Linked DNA regions of Massilia sp. METH4. The protein of the gene in region 1 interacts with the protein of each later gene in a pairwise test. Links are inferred from orthologs where the notes say so. Each region holds a gene or a part of one and is shown on either strand. Other genes may lie near its edges.

Region 1 (11,214 bases):
GCGTCCACGTCGATCACATCGACGGTGAACGGCCGCTCCGGCGTGCGCAAGGCCAGCAAGGCGTCGAGCATGTCCTGGCACAGGTGGCAGTAGCTGCGGGAATACAGGATGAAGCGCATCGCAAGGCGGGGCGGCCGAAGCCGCCCCGACGATCACTTGCCGGCCGGCGCCGGACGCAGCGTCAGGAAGCGCGCCACGTCGCCGCGGCGCACCAGCACCACGGCATTGCGCTTCGGATCGAGCTTCGACACCAGCGCGGCGAACTGCTTGGCATCGGTGATCAGCGTATTGTTCAGCTGCAGCAGCACATCGTCCGGCCGGATGCCGGCGCTGCCGGCCACGCCTTCGGCCGCATCCACCTTGACGCCGCCCGGCACGCCCAGCTCCTTCTTCTCGGCCGCCGAGAGGTCGGACACCTTCAGCCCCAGCGCGTTGCTGGCGCCCTCGGTGTTGGGCTTGTTGCGATCGCCGCGTGCGCCGCGCGCGGGCTGGTCGGATTCCAGTTCGGCCACGGTGACCGGCAGGTCGACAGCCTTGCCCTGGCGCCAGACGGTGATGGTGGCGCGGGTGTTCGGCTTGGTATTGCCGACCAGGCGCGGCAGGTCGTTCGAGCCCGTGATGTCGGTGCCGTTGAACTTGATGACGATGTCGCCGGCGCGCAGGCCGGCCTTGGCGGCCGGGCCGCCTTCTTCCACCATCGATACTTCGGCGCCGCGGGCGTCCTTCAGGCCCAGCGACTCGGCCACGTCGCGGGTAACCGGGCCGATCTGCACGCCGATGCGGCCGCGGGTCACCTTGCCGGTGGCTTTCAGCTGGTCGGCCACGCGCATCGCCTCGTCGATCGGCACGGCGAACGAAATGCCGTTATACGCGCCGCTCAAGGTGGCGATCTGCGAGTTGATGCCGATGACCTCGCCGCGCATATTGATCAGCGGGCCGCCCGAGTTGCCGGGGTTGACCGCCACGTCGCTCTGGATCAACGGCAGGTATTCGCCCGTGTCGCGCGACTTGGCCGAGATGATGCCGGCGGTGACCGAGTTTTCCAGGTTGAACGGCGAGCCGATCGCGACGACCCATTCGCCGACGCGGATCTTGTTGGAGTCGCCCATCTTCAACACGGGCAGGTTGGCCCCTTCGACCTTCAGCACGGCCACGTCGGTGCGGGTGTCCGAACCCAGTACCTTGGCCTTGAATTCGCGCTTGTCGGTCAGCGTGACGTACACCTCGTCGGCGCCGGCCACCACGTGCGCATTGGTCAGCACGTAGCCGTCGGCGGAAATGATGAAGCCGGAACCGACGCCGCGCTGCACCTCGCGCTCCTGCGGCGCCTGCTGTTGCCGGCGCGGCTGCTGGCGCGGGGTCGGCATCTGCCCGCCGAAGAAGCGGCGGAAGAATTCCTGCATCTCTTCCTCGTCCGGCGAGCCGGATTCACGCATCCTCAGGCGCTCGGTGGTGCGGATGTTCACGACGGCGGGACCGACCTTGTCCACCATGTCGGCGAAATCCGGCAGGCCGGCGACGGCCGCGGTGGCCGGCGCGGCGTGCACGGGAGCGAGGCCCAGCGTGGCAGGCGCGAACAGGATACCCGCGCTGACCAGCAGCGCCGACAGGGTTTTATTACCAGCAGAGATATTGGTTGTCATAGGAATGTCTGTTATCGGTATGGGTCAGGGCGCAACAAGCCGGTGGCTTCGCCGTATGGTAAGCGAAAAGCTGAAGTTGCAGCACGCACAAGATGTTGCAAACAATAACAAATTTCAAGGGGAGATTTGTAGCGCTCGCGCCGTGGAGTGTAACGGCGCGGTACCGGATGTTACGAGACGTGACGCCAGTGCCCGTGGCGGGCATCCGGTGGCTGGGGGGAAGCGTCAGGAAACGGTGGCGGTGGCGGAACCCTGCTGTGCCGCGTCGGCACCCGGGCTGCCGGGGAGTTCCTCGGCAGCGAGGCGTTCGGCAAGGCGCGCGGCAAAACCGGCGGACAGCTCCACTTCCGGCTGGTGGACCCGCAATGCGTCGCCCACGATGTGATAGATGCGCCAGGCCGCCAACCCTTCGGGTTCGGACAGCGCAGCCAGCGTGAGTTCGACTTCGGACTCCGGCAATTCGTTGTCCACCATCGCCGAGATGTTTTCCTGCAGGCGGGTCGGGGTTTCCATGACATGTCCCAGTTGACGGAGAATTGAACAACGACAAAATTGAACCACGACAAGGACCGATCGCCAATCGTTACACGGCCTGAACCGGCAGTTTCGAAGCCCTACCAGCGTTTGTCAACCGGCATATCCAATAACGGACGCAGTTTGTCGGCGATCACCTCGCGCGCCCGGAAAATACGGCTGCGCACCGTTCCGATCGGGCACGACATGATTTCCGATATCTCTTCATAACTCATGCCCTCGATCTCGCGCAGCAGGATCGCCGTGCGCAGGTCGAGGGGTAGCGCATCCATCGCGGCATTGACCGTTTCCGCTATCTGCTTGGTCGCCAGCATGGACTCGGGCGTGTTGATGTCGCGCAGACCTTCCCCCTCGCCCGTCGCCTCGCCGTTGTCGGCATCGGCTTCGGTGCCGGTGCTCGCGCGGCGGCCGGCGGTGGCCAGGTAATTCTTGGCGGTGTTGATGCCGATCCGGTACAGCCACGTGTAGAAGGCGGAATCGCCGCGGAAGTGGCGCAGGGCACGGAAAGCCTTGATGAAGCTTTCCTGCACGACGTCTTCCGCCTCGGCAGGGTCATGCACGATGCGCGATACCAGCCGCATCAGCCTGCGCTGATACTTCGACACGAGCAAGTCGAATGCCTGCCGCTCACCTGCCTGGACTCGCTCGACCAGCAGCTGATCGCTCTCACGGTCTGTCGTCACACCTTGTGCCCTCGGTGACTTGCAGCGCCGACGCTCATATCGCTATAGAGAGCTGGCGCTGTAATTGGTTCAGGGGTTAGCGGAATTTTTTTTCACATCGCCCGCGCCGGCGGCGATCGCCCGCGCCGCCAGCGCGAGGCGCCGCCGTACGTCGGGCGCGGTACTGTCGGGCAGCACGGCCAGCCAATGCATCCGGCCGGCATCGTCTTTCAGGCGCAGCATCAACAGGCCGGGCCACAGCGTGGACCCCGGCAGGAGCCGCGCGCCCTGCCCCGCTTCGACGCACGGTGCACGCCTCTGGTGGTATACCGTCAGGCGGATGAGCCCGACAGCCGAAATATCAAGGCGCGCGAACTTGACAGGGCCACGCAGGGGAAGCGCTCCGGCCAGGCCGGCGAGGAACAGCAGCGCGCCAGCAACACCAGGCCCGTGCCACGCCGCGCAGGCGAACACGACGAGGCACAGGGCCGCCTGCGCGATGCGCAGCGCGGGCGACGGACGAATGACGGCGGAAATGGCGATCGACATGGATGGACCCGCGACGAAGTACGGCCGGTGCACACGACGCCGGACCGGCCTGATGCGCCCCGCGCACGGCCGTACCGCACACGTTGCGCGCAACGGGACGACGGAAACAACGACGTGCTGCCGCGCCATTACTGCGCTCATCGCGGCGCCCGTAACCGCGCTTATTGCTGCGTTATTGCTGCGTTATTGCTGCGTTAGTGCTGCGTTATTGCTGCGTTATTGCTGCGTTAGTGCTGCTTGATTGCTGTGTTGTTGCTGTGTTATTGCGGCGGCGATTGGCGAAGTTACTGGCGCAGTTCCTGGTACGCTTATTGGTGCGCCTGGGGGTTTGCCCATTGGTGCGCCCGTGGGTGTGCCCATTGGTGCGTCCATTGGTGCCCGTGGGGACGCCCGTTTGCGTGCCTTTTGCTGCGCTGATAGCTGCAATCGCGACCGCATCGACTTGCTTAGGGAATGCATCGGGAAGCGCCGGCCTCTTGCCGGGCTGTCGGGTGCCAGCGAATGCCGGCACCGCTGGCCGCGCCGGCTGACTGAAGACTGCTCAGTCAACCGCCGGGCCACGGGCGCTCACTCCGGTATGACCGGAGTGAGCCGGGAAAGTTCACATTTTTCCGAACACGAGGCTGCCGTTCGTTCCGCCGAAGCCGAACGAGTTCTTCACGGCATACTGGATGGCCATCGGGCGGGCGACGTTGGCGCAGAAGTCCAGGTCGCACGCCGGGTCCTGGTTGAACAGGTTGATCGTGGGCGGTGCCACCTGGTGGTGAATCGCCAGCACGGTGAACACGGCTTCGAGGCCGCCGGCGCCGCCCAGCAAGTGGCCCGTCATCGACTTCGTCGAGCTCACCACCAGGCTCTTGGCATGGTCGCCGAACGCATACTTGATGCCCGTGACTTCGGCCACGTCGCCCAGCGGCGTGGACGTGCCGTGCGCATTCAGGTACTGCACCTGGTCGGGGTTGATGCCGGCATTCTTCATGGCCGCCATCGCCGACTTGGCGCCGCCGCTGCCGTCTTCCAGCGGCGAGGTCATGTGATACGCGTCCGCGCTCATGCCGAAGCCCAGCAATTCAGCGTAGATCTTGGCGCCGCGTGCCTTGGCATGTTCGTATTCTTCCAGCACCATCACGCCGGCGCCTTCGCCCAGCACGAAGCCGTCGCGATCCTTGTCCCACGGGCGCGAAGCCGTCGCCGGATCGTCGTTGCGCGCAGACAGTGCACGGGCCGAGGCAAAGCCGCCCAGGCCCAGCGGCGAAACGGTGGATTCGGCACCGCCGGCCACCATGATGTCGGCGTCGCCGTATTCGATCAGGCGGGCCGCCGCGCCGATGCTGTGCAGGCCGGTGGTGCAGGCAGTGACGATCGCCAGGTTGGGACCGCGCATGCCGTATTTGATCGAGAGATTGCCCGAGATCATATTAATGATCGAGGCCGGTACGAAGAACGGCGAGATACGGCGCGGACCGCGCTTGTCGTAGTCTTCCTTCTGTTCTTCGATCATCGGCAGGCCGCCGATACCGGAGCCGATGATCACGCCGATGCGATCGGCGTTCTCTTCGGTGACGACCAGACCGGAATCCTGGATCGCCTGGATGCCGGCAGCCATGCCGTAATGGATGAACGTATCCATATGGCGGGCTTCCTTGACGTCGAGGTAATCCCCGACGCTGAAGTTCTTGACCTCGCCGGCAAAGCGGGTCGAGAACGCGCTGGCATCAAACTTGGTGATGTTGGCGATACCGGACTTCCCCTCGACGATAGCGTTCCACGCTTCGGCAATCGTATTGCCGATCGGGGACACGCAACCGAGGCCGGTAACCACCACACGACGGTTTTTGGAACTCAAGCGATTCTCCTGGAGTCGATCTGTACTGCTGATGCTGCGATCAGGCCTTGACGTGGGCCGTCGCGTAATCGATAGCCTGCTGCACGGTGGTGATCTTTTCTGCTTGTTCGTCAGGGATTTCCATTTCGAACTCGTCTTCCAGTGCCATTACCAGTTCAACGGTGTCGAGGGAGTCGGCGCCCAGGTCATCGACGAAGGACGATTCGTTCTTGATGTCGGCTTCGGCGACGCCCAGTTGTTCGGCGACGATCTTCTTAACGCGTTGTTCGATATCGGACATGTTATGGCTCCATTGTGTGTATGTTACGGAAAGCGCGCATTTTATCAGGTTTGCGCGCTGAAAAACTAATTTCGGCTTCTGTGCTCAGCTTTACCGAAATCACTGCTAAAAAACGTGATTGCATACCTAAAACTACGCAAACGCGTTAATTCCTCATTTACCCCATGTACATGCCGCCGTTCACGTGCAGCGTGGTGCCGGTAATGTACGCGCCGCCCGGCGAAGCCAGGAAAACGACCGCCGCAGCGATGTCTTCCGGCTTGCCCAGGCGGCCCAGCGGGATCTGCGTGAGCAGTGCCGCGTGCTGTTCCTCGCCGAGGACACGGGTCATGTCCGTGTCGATGAAACCCGGCGCGATGCAGTTGACGGTGATGTTGCGGCTGCCGATCTCGCGGGCCAGCGCGCGGGACATGCCTTCGACGCCGGCCTTGGCGGCCGCGTAATTCATCTGGCCCGGGTTGCCGGACGACGCCACCACCGAAGTGATATTAATGATACGCCCAGTCTTTGCCTTCATCATGCCGCGCAGGACCGCGCGGGAGAGCCGGCCCACGGCAGTCAGGTTGGTGGCGATGACCTTGTCCCACTCCTCGTCCTTCATGCGCATCGCCAGCTGGTCGGCCGTGATGCCGGCATTGTTGACGAGGATGCCGATGGCGCCGAACTCCTTGGCGACTTCATCGATTACGGCGCCGCAACGCTCGGCGTCGGTGACGTCCAGGACGATCCCCTTGCTTTTCACACCTTCTGCCTCGGTACCGATTTCGGCCAGGTAAGCCGAGATCGCCTCGGCGCCCGCCTGGGTGGTGGCCGTGCCGATCACTTTCGCGCCCTGGCGCGCCAGCTCCTGTGCGATGGCCTTGCCGATGCCGCGCGATGCGCCCGTGACGAGCGCGACCTGGTTGGACAGATTCATGGCGATTCCTTTCTTGTTATTTCAGCGTGGCCAGCACGCGTTCCAGCGAAGCCTGGTCGGTGATCGCGTCGCCCACCAGGTTCGGGTCGATGCGCTTGGTCAAGCCCATCAACACCTTGCCCGGGCCGCACTCGACCACCTGGGTGATGCCGCTCGCCGCGACCTTCTGCATCGTTTCGACCCAGCGCACCGGGCTCGCAGCCTGGCGCACCAGCGCATCCTTGATACTGGCAGGATCATGCAATACAGCAACATCGACGTTATTGATCAAATCGATCTGTGGCGCGCTGAAATGGAGCGATTCCATGTACTCGCGCAGACGGTCCGACGCGGGTTTCAGCAGCGACGAATGGAATGGTGCCGAGACCGGCAGCCGCATGGCGCGCTTGGCGCCCTTCGCCTTGGCGATCTCGCATGCCTTGTCGACGCCGGCCGCGTGGCCGGCAATCACGACTTGTGCCGGGGCGTTGTAGTTGACGGCTTCAACGACCTGGCTCGGGTCGGCGGCCACGGCTTCGGCGCAGGCGGCGCGCACGTCATCGTCCGACAGGCCCAGCACCACGGCCATCGTGCCCTGCCCCACCGGCACGGCTTCCTGCATGGCCTGGGCGCGGAAACGCACCAGCGGCACAGCATCCTTGAACGGGATCACGCCTGCGGCGACGAGCGCCGAGTATTCACCCAGGCTGTGGCCGGCGACCACCGAAGGCACCGGGCCGCCGGCGGCAAGCCAGGCGCGGTAGACGGCGACCGCGGCCGTCAGCATGACCGGTTGCGTGTTGGTGGTGAGGTCGAGATCTTCCTTCGGGCCTTCCGCGATCAGCTTGCCGAGATCGAACTGCAGCGCGTCCGACGCTTCGGCGATCGTCTGCTCGACGACCGGGTTGCCGTTGAAGCCGGCCATCATGGCCACGGCCTGGGAACCCTGGCCGGGGAATACAAATGCGAATTGGGTCATGTGTGGTCTCGTTGTGAAAAGCGGATGGGCCCATCCGGCACATCCGCGCGCACTCATCCTTCTAGAGCACTAATTCTAAAACGGCGCGCATTGTACACCGCCGTTTGCATTCCACCTAAAGCTTACATCCGGGCGAAGTCCTGGCGAGCAGGTAAAGCTCTTGCAAGTCACATCCTCGCCAAGTCCTGGCGAGCAGGTAAAGCTAGTTCAGTCACATCCTCGCCAAGTCCTGGCGAGCAGGTAAAGCTAGTTCAGTCACATCCTCGCCAGGACGGCCCCCCACGTGAATCCACCGCCGACGCCTTCCATCATGACGACATCGCCCTTCTTCACGCGGCCATCGCGCACGGCGGTATCGAGCGCCAGCGGAATCGACGCGGCGGAGGTGTTGCCGTGCTGGTCGACGGTGACGACCATCTTTTCCGGAGTGAGGCCCAGCTTCTTCGCGGTGCCGTTCATGATGCGGATATTGGCCTGGTGCGGGATCAGCCAGTCGATCTGGCTGCTCGACATGCCGGCCGCGTCCAGCGCTTCGTGGGCGACCTTTTCCAGCACGGTGACGGCCAGCTTGAACACGGCCTGGCCATCCATGTACAGGAAGGCGCTGCCGGCGACCGCACCGCCGGCCACATTGCCGGGCACCGAGAGGATGTCGGAATGGCGGCCATCCGCATGCAGCTTGCAGGCCAGCACGCCCGGCTCTTCCGATGCGCTCATCACCACGGCGCCGGCGCCGTCGCCGAACAGCACGCAGGTGGTGCGGTCCTCGAAATTGAGGATGCGCGAAAACACTTCGGCGCCGATCACCAGCACGTTCTTGTGCATGCCGGACTTGATGAAGCTGTCCGCCGAGGCCATCGCGTACACGAAACCGCTGCACACGGCCTGAACGTCCACCGCCGCGCTCGTGTTAGTCATGCCCAGCTTGCGCTGCACGATGCAGGCGGTGCTGGGGAAGCTGCCGAAGAAGTCGGGCGTGGAGCTGGCGACGATGATCAGGTCGATATCGTCCGGCTGCAGTTGGGCCATGTCCAGCGCGCGCTGGGCCGCGAGCACGGCGAGGTCGGAGGAATTCTGCTCAGGCGCCGCGTAGTGGCGCGCCGAGATACCGCTGCGGCTGGAGATCCACTCGTCGGAAGTTTCGATCCCCTTCGCTGCCAGCTGTGCGGCCAGCTCCTGGTTCGTCACGCGTTGTTCCGGCAGATAGCTGCCGGTGCCGATGATTTTGCTGTACAGGGTCATGCCGTCTCATCCAATGGTTGTGTTTTCGCGCGGCATCAGTTCGGCGATCAGGTCCGCCAGCTGCTGTTGCACGTCGTTCTTCGCAGCATCATACGCCCGGCGGATCGCCCATTCATAGGCCTCCACCTCGGCGCTGCCATGGCTCTTGAACACGAGGCCGCGCAAGCCCAGCAGGCTGGCGCCGTTGTAGCGTGCCGGATTGAGCCGCCGGCGGATCCGTTTCAGGGCGCTGTTGGCGATCACGGCCCCGAGCATCGTTATGGGCGAACGCTTGAATTCGGCGGTGAGCACCATCTTGAAGAAGCCCGCCACCCCCTCAACGGCCTTCAGGGCCACATTGCCGACAAAGCCGTCGCACACGACGACATCGGTGGTGCCCTTGAAGATATCGTTGCCTTCCACGTTACCGTAAAAATTGAGCTTGCCGCGCTCGTGGTCGGCCTGCAGCAGGGCGGAAGTGGCCTTGACCACCTCGTTGCCCTTGATGTCCTCGGTGCCCACGTTCAACAGGCCGATGGTGGGGCGCGCGATGCCTTCCATGGCGTGCACGAGCACGGAACCCATGATGGCGAACTGGTGCAGGTGGTGCGGTTCGCAATCCACATTGGCACCCAGGTCCATCACGTAGGTGGGACCATCCTTCTGGTTCGGCATGATCGCGCAGATGGCGGGGCGGTCGACGCCGGGCATCGTCTTCAGCACGTAGCGCGAGACCGCCATCAGGGCGCCGGTATTGCCGGCCGAGACACAGGCCTGGGCCTTGCCATCCTTGACCTGCTCGATGGCGACGCGCATCGACGAATCCTTCTTGCGGCGCAGCGCCACTTCGAGGGGATCGTCCATCGTCACCTGCTCGGAAGCGTGCAGGATGGCCAGTCGAGGATGGTCGGCGGCGCGATGCTTCTTCAGCTCGGCGCGGAGCACGTCTTCGAGGCCAACCAGGATCAGTTCGGCATCGGATTCGCGGTTCAGGAAGGATAGTGCGGCAGGAATCGTGACCGACGGGCCGTGGTCACCGCCCATGCAGTCGATAGAGATTTTTATTGTCATTGCGGGCAAGATGCAATCCCGGCGGGAGGGCCGGAGCCTGCGGTTTCAAGACACATCAATTCCCGGCAGGCCGGGGAGCAGCAAGCAAGGCCGTGGAACACGCAGCATGCTGGAAGGTACTCGGGAACGGCGAAAAGAAAAAGCGGCGCCACGACAATACTCTCGCGTGCACCGCTTTTGGTCTTTGGCCGAAACCAAAACGCCGATTACTCGTCGTTTTTGGTCTTCAGCACCTTGCGACCACGATAGAAGCCGTTCGGGCTGATGTGGTGACGCAGGTGGGTTTCGCCGGTGGTCGGCTCGACTGCCAGGTTCGGCGCGGTCAGGAAATCGTGCGAACGGTGCATGCCGCGCTTCGACGGGGACTTCTTGTTCTGTTGAACAGCCATGATGACTCCTAATACTTAAGTTCTAAAATTTTAACACAATCGACCGGCAAATACATGCAAATCGAGTATCCCAGCGGCTTTGCGGCTCGACCGGAGCCGTCCCGCGCTGCCATGCTGCGCTACTACCCAATGCCAATACTCGCAGCCCGATTGGCATATCTTTTACTACTAACTTGATCTTTATTTTTTCAGCGCCTTGAGCGCTTCAAACGGTGATTTCTTTTCGCCCCGCACCGAATCGAGCAGCGCCGTATCGGGGCAGACATCGTGCTTCGGTGCTTGCGGCAAGGCCAGCAGGGCCTCGTCTTCAATCAGGTCCATCAGGTTCATCGAGCGCGTGCCCACGATCACATCGATCGTTTCGTCGTCGATCACCTCTTCGATTTCATCGGCCTTGGCATCGTCCTCGCCGAGCATCAACAAGGTCGAGGAATCGATCTCGTAGGCAAACGGCGCCAGGCAACGCTGGCAGGTCAGTTGCACGGTGCCGGTGACCGTCAGGCGCAGTTGCGGAAAGCCCTGCTTGCTCGTGCCGCCCTCGGCCGTCCAGGAGATCACCCCCTCTTGCGACGCGCAATCGCGCGCGAGGCGCTCCATCTCGGCCACTGGCGTGACGCCTTCCCGGGTGCTGCCCGTTCGACAGAATTCAAACGCGTCGATCAGCTGGGTGGCATTCATCGCTAAAACTTCCCTCGAAAACCTGAGATAATAGCAGGGTTTTCCGCGCCGGGTCAAAGACTTGCACGCAGTTTCGATACAAATGCGGCGCGAATCCCACGGCGCACAGAGCATATAATAATTCGTGGCGCATCGCCACTAGAAAATCTTTCCATGAATCACAACTTCCCTCCCCTCATCCTGGCTTCCAGCTCCGCCTATCGGCGCGAGCTGCTGCAACGCCTGCGCCTGCCTTTCACGGTCGACGTGCCGGACATCGACGAAATGCCGTTGCCGGGTGAAACGCCGGCACGCACGGCGCTGCGCCTGGCCGTCGACAAGGCCCGCGCCGTGGCGGCGCGCCACCCGGGCAGCCTCGTCATTGGTTCCGACCAGGTCGCCACGCTGGGCGAAGACCAGATCGGCAAGCCGGGCAACCATGCGGCCGCCCTCGCCCAGTTGCAGGCCATGCGCGGCCGCGAGGTGAT
Region 2 (11,013 bases), 2.9 Mb from region 1 along the record:
GGGCAGCGCGCCCTCCCCCGTCTGCATCGCCGCGCCCGTGAAATGGCCGAGCGGCACGCTGGCGCCTTCCGCCGCCAGGTCGACCGCTTGCCACGCCGGCGGCGCCCCATCGCCGGCCGGGCCGCACAGGCCAAGGGCCGCGCCGGTGCCGCAGCCGGGGCCGAACGCCGCCGGCCCGGCCAGCAAGGCGGCCCGGTCGGCCCCCGCTTCCTCGATATCGCGTTCCGCATCCATCAGCGCATCCTCCGCAGCTTGCAGCGCCACCTGCCGGTCCCGCCCGGCGCGTGCCGCCTTCTCTCCCATCAGGGCCAATCCCGCCGCGCTGGCGGCCAGCATCAGCACGGCCACCAGCATCACGAGCGTCACGACCAGCGCGATGCCGTCCTGCCGCCGGCACATCGTCAACCGTCCCGGTTCCGCAGCAGCACCACCGTGTCGAACAGGCGTCGCGCGCGCAGCCGCAGGGGCTCGGGCATCGCGGCTTCGTCGACCAGCGTGCCGGGATCGTCCGGGTCCACGCGGCCGCCGAACAGTTGCCAGCGCACCGGCAGCGAACCGGCGCGCGAGCGCGCCTCGCCGTGCAGCAACAAGGCGGCCCGCACGGCGACGATCCTTTTCCAGTGCGTCTTGCGGCGCAGGTCCAGTGCCCGCTCCTGGTGCGTCGCACCGGACAGCGGCAGCGCCGCATCGAGCGCGTGCACGGCAGTGGCGTTCAGGTAGCGGTTCGGAATGCCATCGGCATCGGTATCCAGGCCGTACAGCACCTGGAAGGAATCGACGCCGCGCACGATGGCATCGGCATTCCAGGCGCCCGAGTTTCCTCGGTACTTGCAGCGCAATTCCGTCTCGCCGTCGCCGGCGGTGCCGACGTAGAAGATGCTCCAGCCGGCTTCTCCAGCGCCGACCGTGAAGCCGGCACAGTCGACGATCGAGCCATCGCCGCCGTCGGTGCCCGACCCGGCGAAGCGAATGGCAAGCACGTCGCTGCCATGCAGGGTACGGGCCGGCGACGCCTCCTCCATGCCGGCCGCCATGCGCGGCAATGTGCGGTTGTCGAGCCCGGCGATGGCGGCATCGCCGTCGGGCGGCGGTGTGCCCGCATCGAGGTCAGTCCAGGCGGCCTGGCGCAGCGCCTGCCCGACCAGCTCCAGCGCATAGCGCCCGCCATCGTCGATCCGGGCGCTGGCCGCATGCTGCGCGAAGTCGCCGTTGGCGACCAGCAGCATCGCCGCCGCCGCCAGCGCGACGACGAGCCCAAGCCCCAATGCGACCAGCATCTCGGCAAGGCCGATGCCGCCCTGGCGGCCTGGCGCCCTCATTGCCCCACCCCGGCCACCGTGACAGCCACGCCCGGTGTTTCGCGGCGCTCCGGCGTGCCGTCCGCCCGCTTGCCGCGCCAACCGATCTTGACGACGACGGGGTCGCCCGGCGCGCCGCTGCATTCCCAGCGCATGCGGCCTGCTTCGTATAGCTGCGCATCGCGGCATACCCGTGCCCGCCCGGCAGGCAACTGCGTGCGGACCTGCCTTTGCAGTTCGTGGATATCGGCTTGCGCCACTTGGGCCGGGTTGCAGGAATCGGCCGTACAGGGGTTGTCCAGCGCGGCCGGACCTGTTGCAGCCTGCGCGTCGTAGTCGACGTCGAGGTAAAAGACCGGCACCTGCCCGGCATTGGCGCGCATGCGGTCGGCCATTGCCACGGCGATCTGCAATGCCGCGGAAAGCAGCGCCGATTCGTGCCGCGCGCGCATCGCATGCAATTGCATCGCCATGCCGCCCACCAGGCCCAAGGCCAGCACGAAGACGGCGACCAGCACTTCCATCAAGGCGAACCCGGCAACATGGCGCATCGGCAACCTCCCCCCATCGACATTGCCGTACAAGTTAGCCGGCAGCGGCGCGGGGCGGTTGTGGCTGCTCAAGCTCGAGCGGCTTAGCTCAACAATTTCCGTGGAGACTTGCGCCAGCGCAGGAAACGCAGTCAAAAGCGACCACGTCCGAGGTGAAAGATGATAGTGACGGGCTGCGACGCCCCCGGCGGCGTTGCCGCGCCGGCTGTGCGGCACTACTCCTGCCGCGCCGGCTGTGCGGCGTTACTTCTAGTCCTGCCGCTTACGCTCCTGGCCGGCTTCCTCGATCGCATCCTGGAATTCGGCCAGGTCCTCGAAATTCTTGTAGACGGAGGCGAAGCGGATATACGCAACCTTGTCGAGCCGCTTCAGCTCGGCCATCACCAGCTCGCCGATGTAATTCGAATCGACTTCGCGCTTGCCGCTGGTGAGCAGTTTTTCCTCGATCGCCTTTACCGCGTCGTCGACCGCGGCGGCGGCCACCGGCCGCTTGCGCAGCGCGAGCATCAGGCTGCCGCGCAATTTTGCTTCGGAGTACTCCATCCGGCTGCCGTTCTTTTTGACCACGAACGGCATCGAAAGTTCAATCCGCTCGTACGTGGTGAAACGCTTGTCGCACCTGCCGCAGCGCCGCCGGCGCTTGATCGCATCCCCCTCCTCCGATACGCGCGTATCGAGGACGTGGATTTCATCATGCTGGCAGAACGGACATTTCATGTGGTGATGGAATGAGGATGAAAAAAGCGCCGGGCTTTGCAGCCCGGCGCCCCGATAGTAGCAATGTGCCGATTACGCGTAAACCGGGAACTTGTCGGCCAGGACCTTCACGGCGGCCTTCACGCGTTCGATCGTGGCGGCGTCATGCGGGTTGTCCAGCACGTCGGCGATCAGGTTGCCGACCTCTTCGGCCTCGGCTTCCTTGAAGCCGCGGGTGGTCATCGCCGGGCTGCCCAGGCGGATGCCGGAGGTGACGAACGGCTTTTGCGGGTCGTTCGGAATGCCGTTCTTGTTGCAGGTGATGTGGGCCGAACCCAGGATCGCCTCGGCTTCCTTGCCGGTCAGGTTCTTGGCGCGCAGGTCCACCAGGAACACGTGCGACTCGGTGCCGCCGGAGACGATGCGCAGGCCGCGCTTGATCAGCGTCTTGGCCAGCACGTCGGCGTTCTTGACCACCTGCTGCTGGTAGGCCTTGAACTCATCGGACAGCGCTTCCTTGAACGCCACCGCCTTGCCTGCGATTACGTGCATCAGCGGGCCGCCCTGGATGCCGGGGAAGATCGCCGAGTTGATGATCTTCTCGTGCTCGGCCTTCATCAGGATGATGCCGCCGCGCGGGCCGCGCAGCGACTTGTGCGTGGTGGACGTGACGAAGTCGGCGTGCGGCACCGGGTTCGGGTACAGGCCGGCGGCGATCAGGCCGGCGTAGTGGGCCATGTCGACCATGAAGTAGGCGCCGACGGCCTTGGCCACGGCGGCGAAGCGTTCGAAGTCGATCTTCTTCGAGAAGGCCGAGGCGCCGGCGATGATCAGCTTCGGCTTGTGCTCGTTGGCCAGCTTTTCCATGGCGGCGTAGTCGATGTCTTCCTCGGCGGTCAGGCCGTAGGACACCACGTTGAACCACTTGCCGGACATGTTCAGGCCCATGCCGTGCGTCAGGTGGCCGCCTTCGGCCAGCGACATGCCCATGATCGTGTCGCCCGGCTTGAGCACGGCGAAGAACACGCCCTGGTTCGCCTGCGAACCGGAGTTCGGCTGCACGTTGGCGGCTTCCGCGCCGAACAGCTGCTTGACGCGGTCGATCGCCAGCTGTTCCACCACGTCCACGTATTCGCAACCGCCGTAGTAGCGCTTGCCCGGATAGCCTTCCGCGTATTTATTCGTCAGTTGCGAGCCCTGCGCTTCCATCACGGCCGGCGAGGTGTAGTTCTCCGACGCGATCAGCTCGATGTGGTCGTGCTGGCGCTTGTTCTCGCTCTGGATGGCGCCGAACAGTTCCGGGTCGATGGAGGCGAGGGTGTGATCTTTTGCGAACATGAAATAACTCCGATTAGGACTGGCAGATAGGATCGAATGACGCGGGCCGGGTGGCCAAAGGCAGCCCGGTCGCGCGTGCATCCGCGCGATTCCATCGAGGCTGCCCAGGCGAACGGCGTTGAGACATCCCACGTTCCCCGGTGGATACCCACCTTTCGCGTATTTGCCGACGATCATGCCGACGGCATTGCCGCTTTTCGCCAGTTACGTGAGACATAAATGGAGCCGAGATTGTATGTGATGTGCAGAGTCTGGGCAAGGAAACAGCTTGCCGTTCTCAAGACGACGGCGTTGGTAGCGCGACCACAACACTGTCGTTTCGGCTACAATCTTTGGGTTTGCCGGCTTCGATGCCTCTACCTTGTTTAACCCCAACGGCAGAAGCCGGGATCAGACCCAAAAGGGTCTGGCCCCAGAATTTGCTTCTGGGTTAAATTTCCGCGCAACCGCACTTTGGGAAAAACGTCCATGATCGTCTTCATCACCGGCGCAACCGCCGGCTTCGGCGCCGCGATGGCGCGCATCTTCGCCACGAATGGCCACCGCGTGCTGATCGCCGGCCGCCGCGCCGACCGGCTGGAAGCGCTGGCCGGCGAACTCGGCCCCAACGTGCGCACCGTGCCGCTGGATGTGACCGACAAGGCCGGCATCCACGCCGCGCTCCAGGCGCTGCCCGCGGGCTGGCGCGAGATCGACGTGCTGGTCAACAACGCCGGCCTCGCCCTCGGCATCAAGCCGGCGCACGAGGCGCAGCTGGAAGACTGGGAAACGATGATCGCGACCAATTGCACGGGCCTGGTGACGATGACCCGCGCCGTGCTGCCGGGCATGGTGGAACGCAATAGCGGCCTGATCATCAACATCGGCTCCGTGGCCGGCCGCTTCCCCTACCCGGGCGGGAATGTGTATGGCGCCACCAAGGCCTTCGTCGACCAGTTCACGCTGAACCTGCGCGCGGACCTCGTCGGCACGGGCGTGCGCGCGACCAATATCGCGCCGGGCCTGTGCGGCGGCACGGAGTTCTCGAACGTGCGCCTGAAGGGCGACGATGCGGCGGCCGCCAAGGTTTATGAAGGCACCACGCCGCTGACGGCGGACGATATCGCTGCCACCGCGTACTGGATCGCCACCCTGCCGCCGCATGTGAACATCAACATGATCGAGATGATGCCGACCTGCCAGGCCGCCGGGCCGCTGGCGATCAAGCGTGCGTCGTAAGAAATTACCGACGCGAAAGATTCGTAAGCGAATGTTACAAGTATTGGTCGGGCGCGGCGAATTTGTTTAACTGATCAGCTTGACATACCGTCAGCAAACTTTTAGCAACGTTTCATGCCAAATGGCGTAGAATGTTGCCCAATAACACTTGTAGCAATCTCACCATGTCTTCAGAGTTCACCTGGGAAGTCCGTGTCTATTACGAGGACACGGACGCGGGCGGCATCGTCTATTACGCCAATTACCTGAAGTTCTTTGAACGCGCCCGTACCGAATGGCTGCGCGCGATCGGTATCGGCCAGCAGGTGCTGCTGGAAGAGCACGATGCCATGTTCGTGGTGAAGAATGTCAGCGCGGACTATCATGCGCCGGCCAAACTGGACGATGCTCTATCATTAACACTAGTTATCGAGAAGCTTGGCCGCGCCTCCGTCGTGTTCCGGCAGCAGGCGTGGCGCGGCACGACCCTGCTCAACACGGCCCACGTGAAGGTGGGCTGCGTCGACTCGGCGTTGAGGCCGCGCGCGGTGCCCGATGCCGCGGCCGAACGCATGCGCGCCTATGTGGCGTGAACGGCGCCCGGGCAGGAGTCCGTTACAGTGCGCATTACCGTGCAAATTACCGTGCAATTGCACATCGCCTCACAGCGCCGAGAAGCAGCTTGAGCCTTTGCTAGTCGTTACCATTCTAACTAATTTATAAATGAACGGTTCCCAAGATCTTTCCTTCATCGCCCTCATCTCCAATGCGCACCTGATCGTGCAGCTGATCATGGCGCTGCTGCTCGGCCTGTCCATCGTCAGCTGGACCTACATCTTCAAGAAATGGTTCGACGTGCGCGCCGCGCGCCGCCTGACGATCGACTTCGAAAAAACGTTCTGGGCCGGCGGCAACCTGCACCAGCTGTACCAGGCCGCCGGCAGCAACCGCGCCAACAACGGCGCGCTGTCGCGCATCTTCGAGGCGGGCATGGGTGAGTTCATCAAGGGCAAGCAGGCCGCCACCGCGGCCCGCGAGGCGCTGGACGTGGGTGCGATCCTGGATGGTGCCCGCCGCGCGATGCGGGCGGCGTTCCAGCGCGAGATGGACGTGCTCGAGTCGCACCTGGCCTTCCTGGCTTCGGTCGGTTCCGTGTCGCCGTACATCGGCCTGCTGGGCACCGTGTGGGGCATCATGAATGCGTTCCGCGGCCTGGCCAATGTGCAGCAGGCCACCCTGTCGGCCGTGGCGCCCGGCATCGCCGAGGCACTGATCGCCACCGCGATCGGCCTGTTCGCGGCGATCCCGGCCGTGGTTGCCTACAACCGCTTCTCGCATGACATCGACCGCCTGGCGATCCGCTTCGAAAGCTTCGTCGAGGAGTTCTCCAACATCCTGCAGCGCCAGTCGCGTTAACCGGGAAAGGAGCCAACATGGCATCGTCCTTCAACAGCAGCATGCGCGGCGGCCGCGGCCGCAAGCTGAAATCCGAGATCAACGTCGTGCCCTACATCGACGTGATGCTCTGCCTGCTGATCATCTTCATGGTGATGCCGAGCTCGAACAACCCGAGCTCGATCGACCTGCCGCACGCGGAAAAGGCGGTGCGCCCGCCGGACGCCTATATCCAGGTCACCATCAAGCCCAACGGTGCGCTGTCGATCGGCATCGCGGGCAAGAATGCCGATGCGCCCGAAACGGCGCCGAACCGCGATGCCCTGGTGCGCAAGCTGGAAGCGCTGCACGAGGACAACCCCGACTATCCGGTGCTGATCGCGGGCGACAAGGAAAGCAAGTACGACGATGTGATCCAGCTGATTTCCGAAGCGAAGAAGATGGGCATCACCCGCGTTGGTCTGGCAACGAAGTAAGGCATGGCGACAATTGAAGCGAACACGGGCGGCCCGTATCGGGTACCCCGGCATGACAGTGGCTGGCGTGCCTTCGGGCTCGCCCTGGCCACGCACGCGCTGCTGTTCCTGTTCCTGTGGGGCGGCATCAATTGGCAAAGCTCCGAACCCGTGGCCGTGGAAGCGGAGGTATGGGACCTGACGACGCAGCAGGCCGCCCCGCCGCCGCCGCCCACGCCGGAACCCGAGCCGCAGCCCGAACCCGAACCGGCGCCGCCCCCGCCTGCCCCGGCGCCGGCCCCGCCGCCGCCGCGGGAGGTGACGCCGCCCAAGCCCGATCCGGAGATCGCGCTGCGCAAGGAACGCGAGAAGAAGCGCGAAGAGGAAAAGCGCATCGCGGCCGAGAAGGAAGAAAAACGCAAGCAGAAGCTCGAGGATGAGCGCAAGCTCGCCGACCAGAAGAAGAAGGAAGACGAGAAGAAAAAGCGCGAGGAAGAGCAGCGCCTGGCCGAACAGAAGGAAAAAGCCGACAAGAAGGCCGAAGAGGACAAGAAGAAGAAAGAGCTGGCGGCCAAGAAAGCTGCGGAAAAGAGGGATGCCGAACGCATCGCCAAGATCCGCGAAGAGGAAATTCGCCGGCTCACAGGCGCGGCGGGCGGCACCAGCAGCGGCACGGCCGAGAAATCGACCGCGCCACGGATGGACAGCGGCTACAAGGCCGCGATCGCGGCCAGGATCAAGAGCAATATCAGCTACGCGGGCAGCCAGGACGTTCCCGGCAACCCGAGTGCCGAGTTCAGGATTACGCAATTGCCGACTGGGGAAATCGTTTCGGTCCGAAAGATCAAGAGCAGCGGAATTCCCGCCTACGATGCCGCCGTGGAGAACGCGATTAGTAAATCGTCGCCTCTGCCCAAAAAGAAAGACGGCACGGTGGAACGGGAAATCACCGCGGCATTCAATTTGAAAGACTTGCCTTGACGCGAACTATGAAAAAACTTACTTCCGTGTTCCTTACCGCTGGCATGCTGGCCAGCCTGACCGCCCAGGCGCAATTGCGCGTGGAAATCTCGGGTGTCGGCAGCAACCAGATCCCCGTGGCGGTCGCCGCCTTCGTGGACGAAGGCCAATCGCCGACGCAGATCTCGAAGGTCATCAAGACCGACCTGGAGCGCAGTGGCGCCTTCAAGGTGATCGACGCCGGCACGATCAGCGACGTGAACAATGTCGACGCGGCATCCTACAAGGCACGCGGCGCGGATGCCCTGGTCGTTGGCACCGTGCAGAAGCAGCCGAACGGCACGTACGACGTGCGCTACAAGCTGATGTCCACGATCCAGAACACGAAGATCTCGCAGCTGGACCAGCAGGCGCCGGCGCAATTCACGCGCCTGTCGGCGCACAAGATCGCCGACGACGTGTACGAAAAACTGACCGGCGTGCGCGGCATCTTCGCCACCCGCATCGCCTACGTGACGCAGCAGGGCCGCTCCTACCGCCTTGAGGTGGCCGACGCCGACGGCGAGAACGTGCAGCTGGCGCTGTCGTCGAACGAGCCGATCATTTCACCGTCGTGGTCGCCGGACGGCACCAAGGTGGCCTACGTGTCGTTCGAGCAGAAGAAGCCGGTGATCTACGTGCAGAACCTGATCACGCGCCAGCGCACCGTGATCGCCAATGAACGCGGCAGCAACTCGGCGCCATCCTGGTCGCCGGACGGCAGCCGCATCGCGCTGGCGCTGTCGAAGACGGGCAACACGCAGGTCTACCTCGCCAACAGTACCGGCGGCGGCCTGCGCCGGCTGACCAACAGCAGCGGCATCGATACCGAGCCGCAGTTCTCGGCGGACGGCCAGTCGATCTACTTCACCAGCGACCGCAGCGGCGGCCCGCAGATCTACCGCATGAGCGTGAACGGCGGCGATGCCCAGCGCGTGACGTTCAACGGCAGCTACAACATCAGCCCGCGTATTTCCTCCGATGGAAAATCGCTGGCCTATATTTCCCGGCGCAACGGCAACTTCCAGCTCTATGTATTGGATCTGGCAAGCGGCCAGGAGCAACGTTTGTCGGACAACACCAACGACCAGGCCCCCAGCTTCGCTCCGAACGGCAAGTACATCCTGTACTCGACCGAATCGGGCGGGCGCAAGGCCCTGGCGGTGGTGTCGGTGGACGGCCGGGTCAAGCAACGCCTGACCATTCAGGCCGGAGCAATCAAGGAGCCCACCTGGGGTCCTTTCATGAAGTAAAAACAGGCAGTAAAGACCTTTCACAACGACCAGGAGAATCAACATGCGTAACGTAAAAAGCATCGCCTTCATCATCAGCAGCGCCGCCCTGCTGGCAGCTTGCTCGAGCCCCGTCAAGGTTTCCGAGCCGGCACCCGTAGTGGAAAGCAAGCCGGCCGAAGCGCCTGCGCAAGCTGACACCACCCGTTCCGTGGCCCCGGTGGAAACCAAGTCGATCGACCCGCTGGACGATCCGCAAGGCGTGCTGGCACAGCGCAGCGTGTACTTCGACTTCGACAGCTATGTCGTGCGCGAAGACGGCAAGCCGGTCGTGACCAACCACTCCGACTACCTGACCAAGAACACCAGCCGCAACATCCTGATCCAGGGTAACACCGACGAACGCGGCGGCGCGGAATACAACCTCGCCCTGGGCCAGAAGCGCGCCGAAGCCGTGAAGCGCGCGATGGTGGCACTGGGCGTGAACGAAGGCCAGATCGAAGCCGTTTCGCTGGGCAAGGAAAAGCCGAAGGCACAGGGCAGCAACGAAGAGGCATGGGCACAGAACCGTCGTGCCGACATCGTCTACAAGTAATCGACGGCCTCCGGCCTGACATTCGTACTGACGGGGCAGCGCGCAGCGTTATACTGCGCGCTGCCCCGTTTTTTCATTGAGAGCGTTTACAACATGATCAAATTCACCAAGACGGCTGTTGCGCTGGCCATTGCCACGCTGTCCCTGCATGCCAGCGCCGGCGTATTCGACGACGACGAGGCACGCCGCGCGATCCTCGACCTGCGCGCCAAGGTGGAAGCGCTGACGAAGGAGCTCAACTCCCGTCTCGACACGAAGGCCGAGAAGACCTCCACGCTGGACCTGATCGCCCAGCACGACCAGACGATGCAGGAAATCGCGCGCCTGCGCGGCCAGGTCGAAGTACTGCAGAACGAGATTGAAGTGACAGGTAAGCGCCAGAAGGACCTGTACGCCGACCTCGACAAGCGCCTGCGCGCCCTCGAGCCGCGCCAGGTGGAAATCGACGGCCAGACGGCTTCGGTGGAGCAGTCCGAGCAGAACGCCTACGACGCCGCCATGCAGCTGTTCAAGGAGCAGAACTACGAAGGTGCAGCCACGGCGCTTCAGAACTTCGTGCGCCGCTATCCAGGCTCGCCCTATGCGGCCAATGCGCAGTACATGCTCGGCAACGCCCACTACCTGCAACGCGACTGCAAGGCCGCCATCGTGGCGCAGCAGGCCGTGGTGAAGAACTACCCGGACAGCCCGAAGGCCGCCGATGCCATGCTGAACATCGCCAGCTGCCAGGCCGAGCTGAAAGCCGTCAACAACGCAAAGAAGACGTTGAACGACCTGATCAAGAACTACCCGAACACGGCCGCCGCACGCACCGCCAAGGAGCGCCTGGGGGGCAAGTAACGCGGGTGGCGGATGGCCCGGTCGAAGTTTGCACAATTCGATGCTCCCAAGCATTTGACAGGCACGGTTGGGCTGTCCTATAATCCCGCTTCTTTCGCAGCGGGTCGTTAGCTCAGTTGGTAGAGCAGCGGACTTTTAATCCGTTGGTCGCAGGTTCGAGCCCCGCACGGCCTACCACTCGAAAGAAGCAGTTGGTATACTAGTAGTTGTAGCAACGCAGTAACAGTTTTGCAGAGGGTCGTTAGCTCAGTTGGTAGAGCAGCGGACTTTTAATCCGTTGGTCGCAGGTTCGAGCCCCGCACGGCCTACCACTCGCAAAATTGAGATTGCTGGTTTTACCTTGGGTCGTTAGCTCAGCTGGTAGAGCAGCGGACTTTTAATCCGTTGGTCGCAGGTTCGAATCCCGCACGGCCTACC

The links.
Region 2: the proteins of acpP (region 1) and ybgC interact in binary tests that used the Escherichia coli proteins (3 or more experiments, as listed by UniProt). The link is inferred for Massilia sp. METH4 from one-to-one orthologs.

What each region holds. Positions count from the first base shown.
Region 1 is NZ_CP146614.1:6,617,120-6,628,333, forward strand. The notes cover bases 3,895-6,844. They hold acpP (acyl carrier protein), read right to left. Parts: upstream 5,515-6,844; coding sequence 5,275-5,514; downstream 3,895-5,274. Other genes in these bases: fabF (beta-ketoacyl-ACP synthase II), read right to left, coding at 3,990-5,234; fabG (3-oxoacyl-ACP reductase FabG), read right to left, coding at 5,672-6,430; fabD (ACP S-malonyltransferase), read right to left, coding at 6,447-6,844. In the rest of the region: V6Z91_RS28705 (glutaredoxin family protein), read right to left, coding at 1-119; V6Z91_RS28710 (DegQ family serine endoprotease), read right to left, coding at 153-1,643; V6Z91_RS28715 (sigma-E factor negative regulatory protein), read right to left, coding at 1,869-2,156; RNA polymerase sigma factor RpoE, read right to left, coding at 2,258-2,860; V6Z91_RS28725 (hypothetical protein), read right to left, coding at 2,930-3,388; more of fabD, read right to left, coding at 6,845-7,388; V6Z91_RS28750 (beta-ketoacyl-ACP synthase III), read right to left, coding at 7,644-8,630; phosphate acyltransferase PlsX, read right to left, coding at 8,637-9,680; rpmF (50S ribosomal protein L32), read right to left, coding at 9,887-10,069; V6Z91_RS28765 (DUF177 domain-containing protein), read right to left, coding at 10,250-10,747; V6Z91_RS28770 (Maf family nucleotide pyrophosphatase), read left to right, coding at 10,901-11,214. UniProt on the Escherichia coli protein: Carrier of the growing fatty acid chain in fatty acid biosynthesis.
Region 2 is NZ_CP146614.1:3,687,685-3,698,697, reverse strand. Bases 4,221-6,969 are described here. They hold ybgC (tol-pal system-associated acyl-CoA thioesterase), read left to right. Parts: upstream 4,221-5,265; coding sequence 5,266-5,673; downstream 5,674-6,969. Other genes in these bases: tolA (cell envelope integrity protein TolA), read left to right, coding at 6,955-6,969; V6Z91_RS16175 (ExbD/TolR family protein), read left to right, coding at 6,514-6,951; tolQ (protein TolQ), read left to right, coding at 5,804-6,496; V6Z91_RS16190 (SDR family NAD(P)-dependent oxidoreductase), read left to right, coding at 4,352-5,101. Also shown: V6Z91_RS16215 (PilX N-terminal domain-containing pilus assembly protein), read right to left, coding at 1-399; V6Z91_RS16210 (PilW family protein), read right to left, coding at 402-1,319; type IV pilus modification protein PilV, read right to left, coding at 1,316-1,849; transcriptional regulator NrdR, read right to left, coding at 2,099-2,566; glyA (serine hydroxymethyltransferase), read right to left, coding at 2,639-3,883; more of tolA, read left to right, coding at 6,970-7,911; Tol-Pal system beta propeller repeat protein TolB, read left to right, coding at 7,920-9,182; peptidoglycan-associated lipoprotein Pal, read left to right, coding at 9,226-9,756; tol-pal system protein YbgF, read left to right, coding at 9,850-10,596.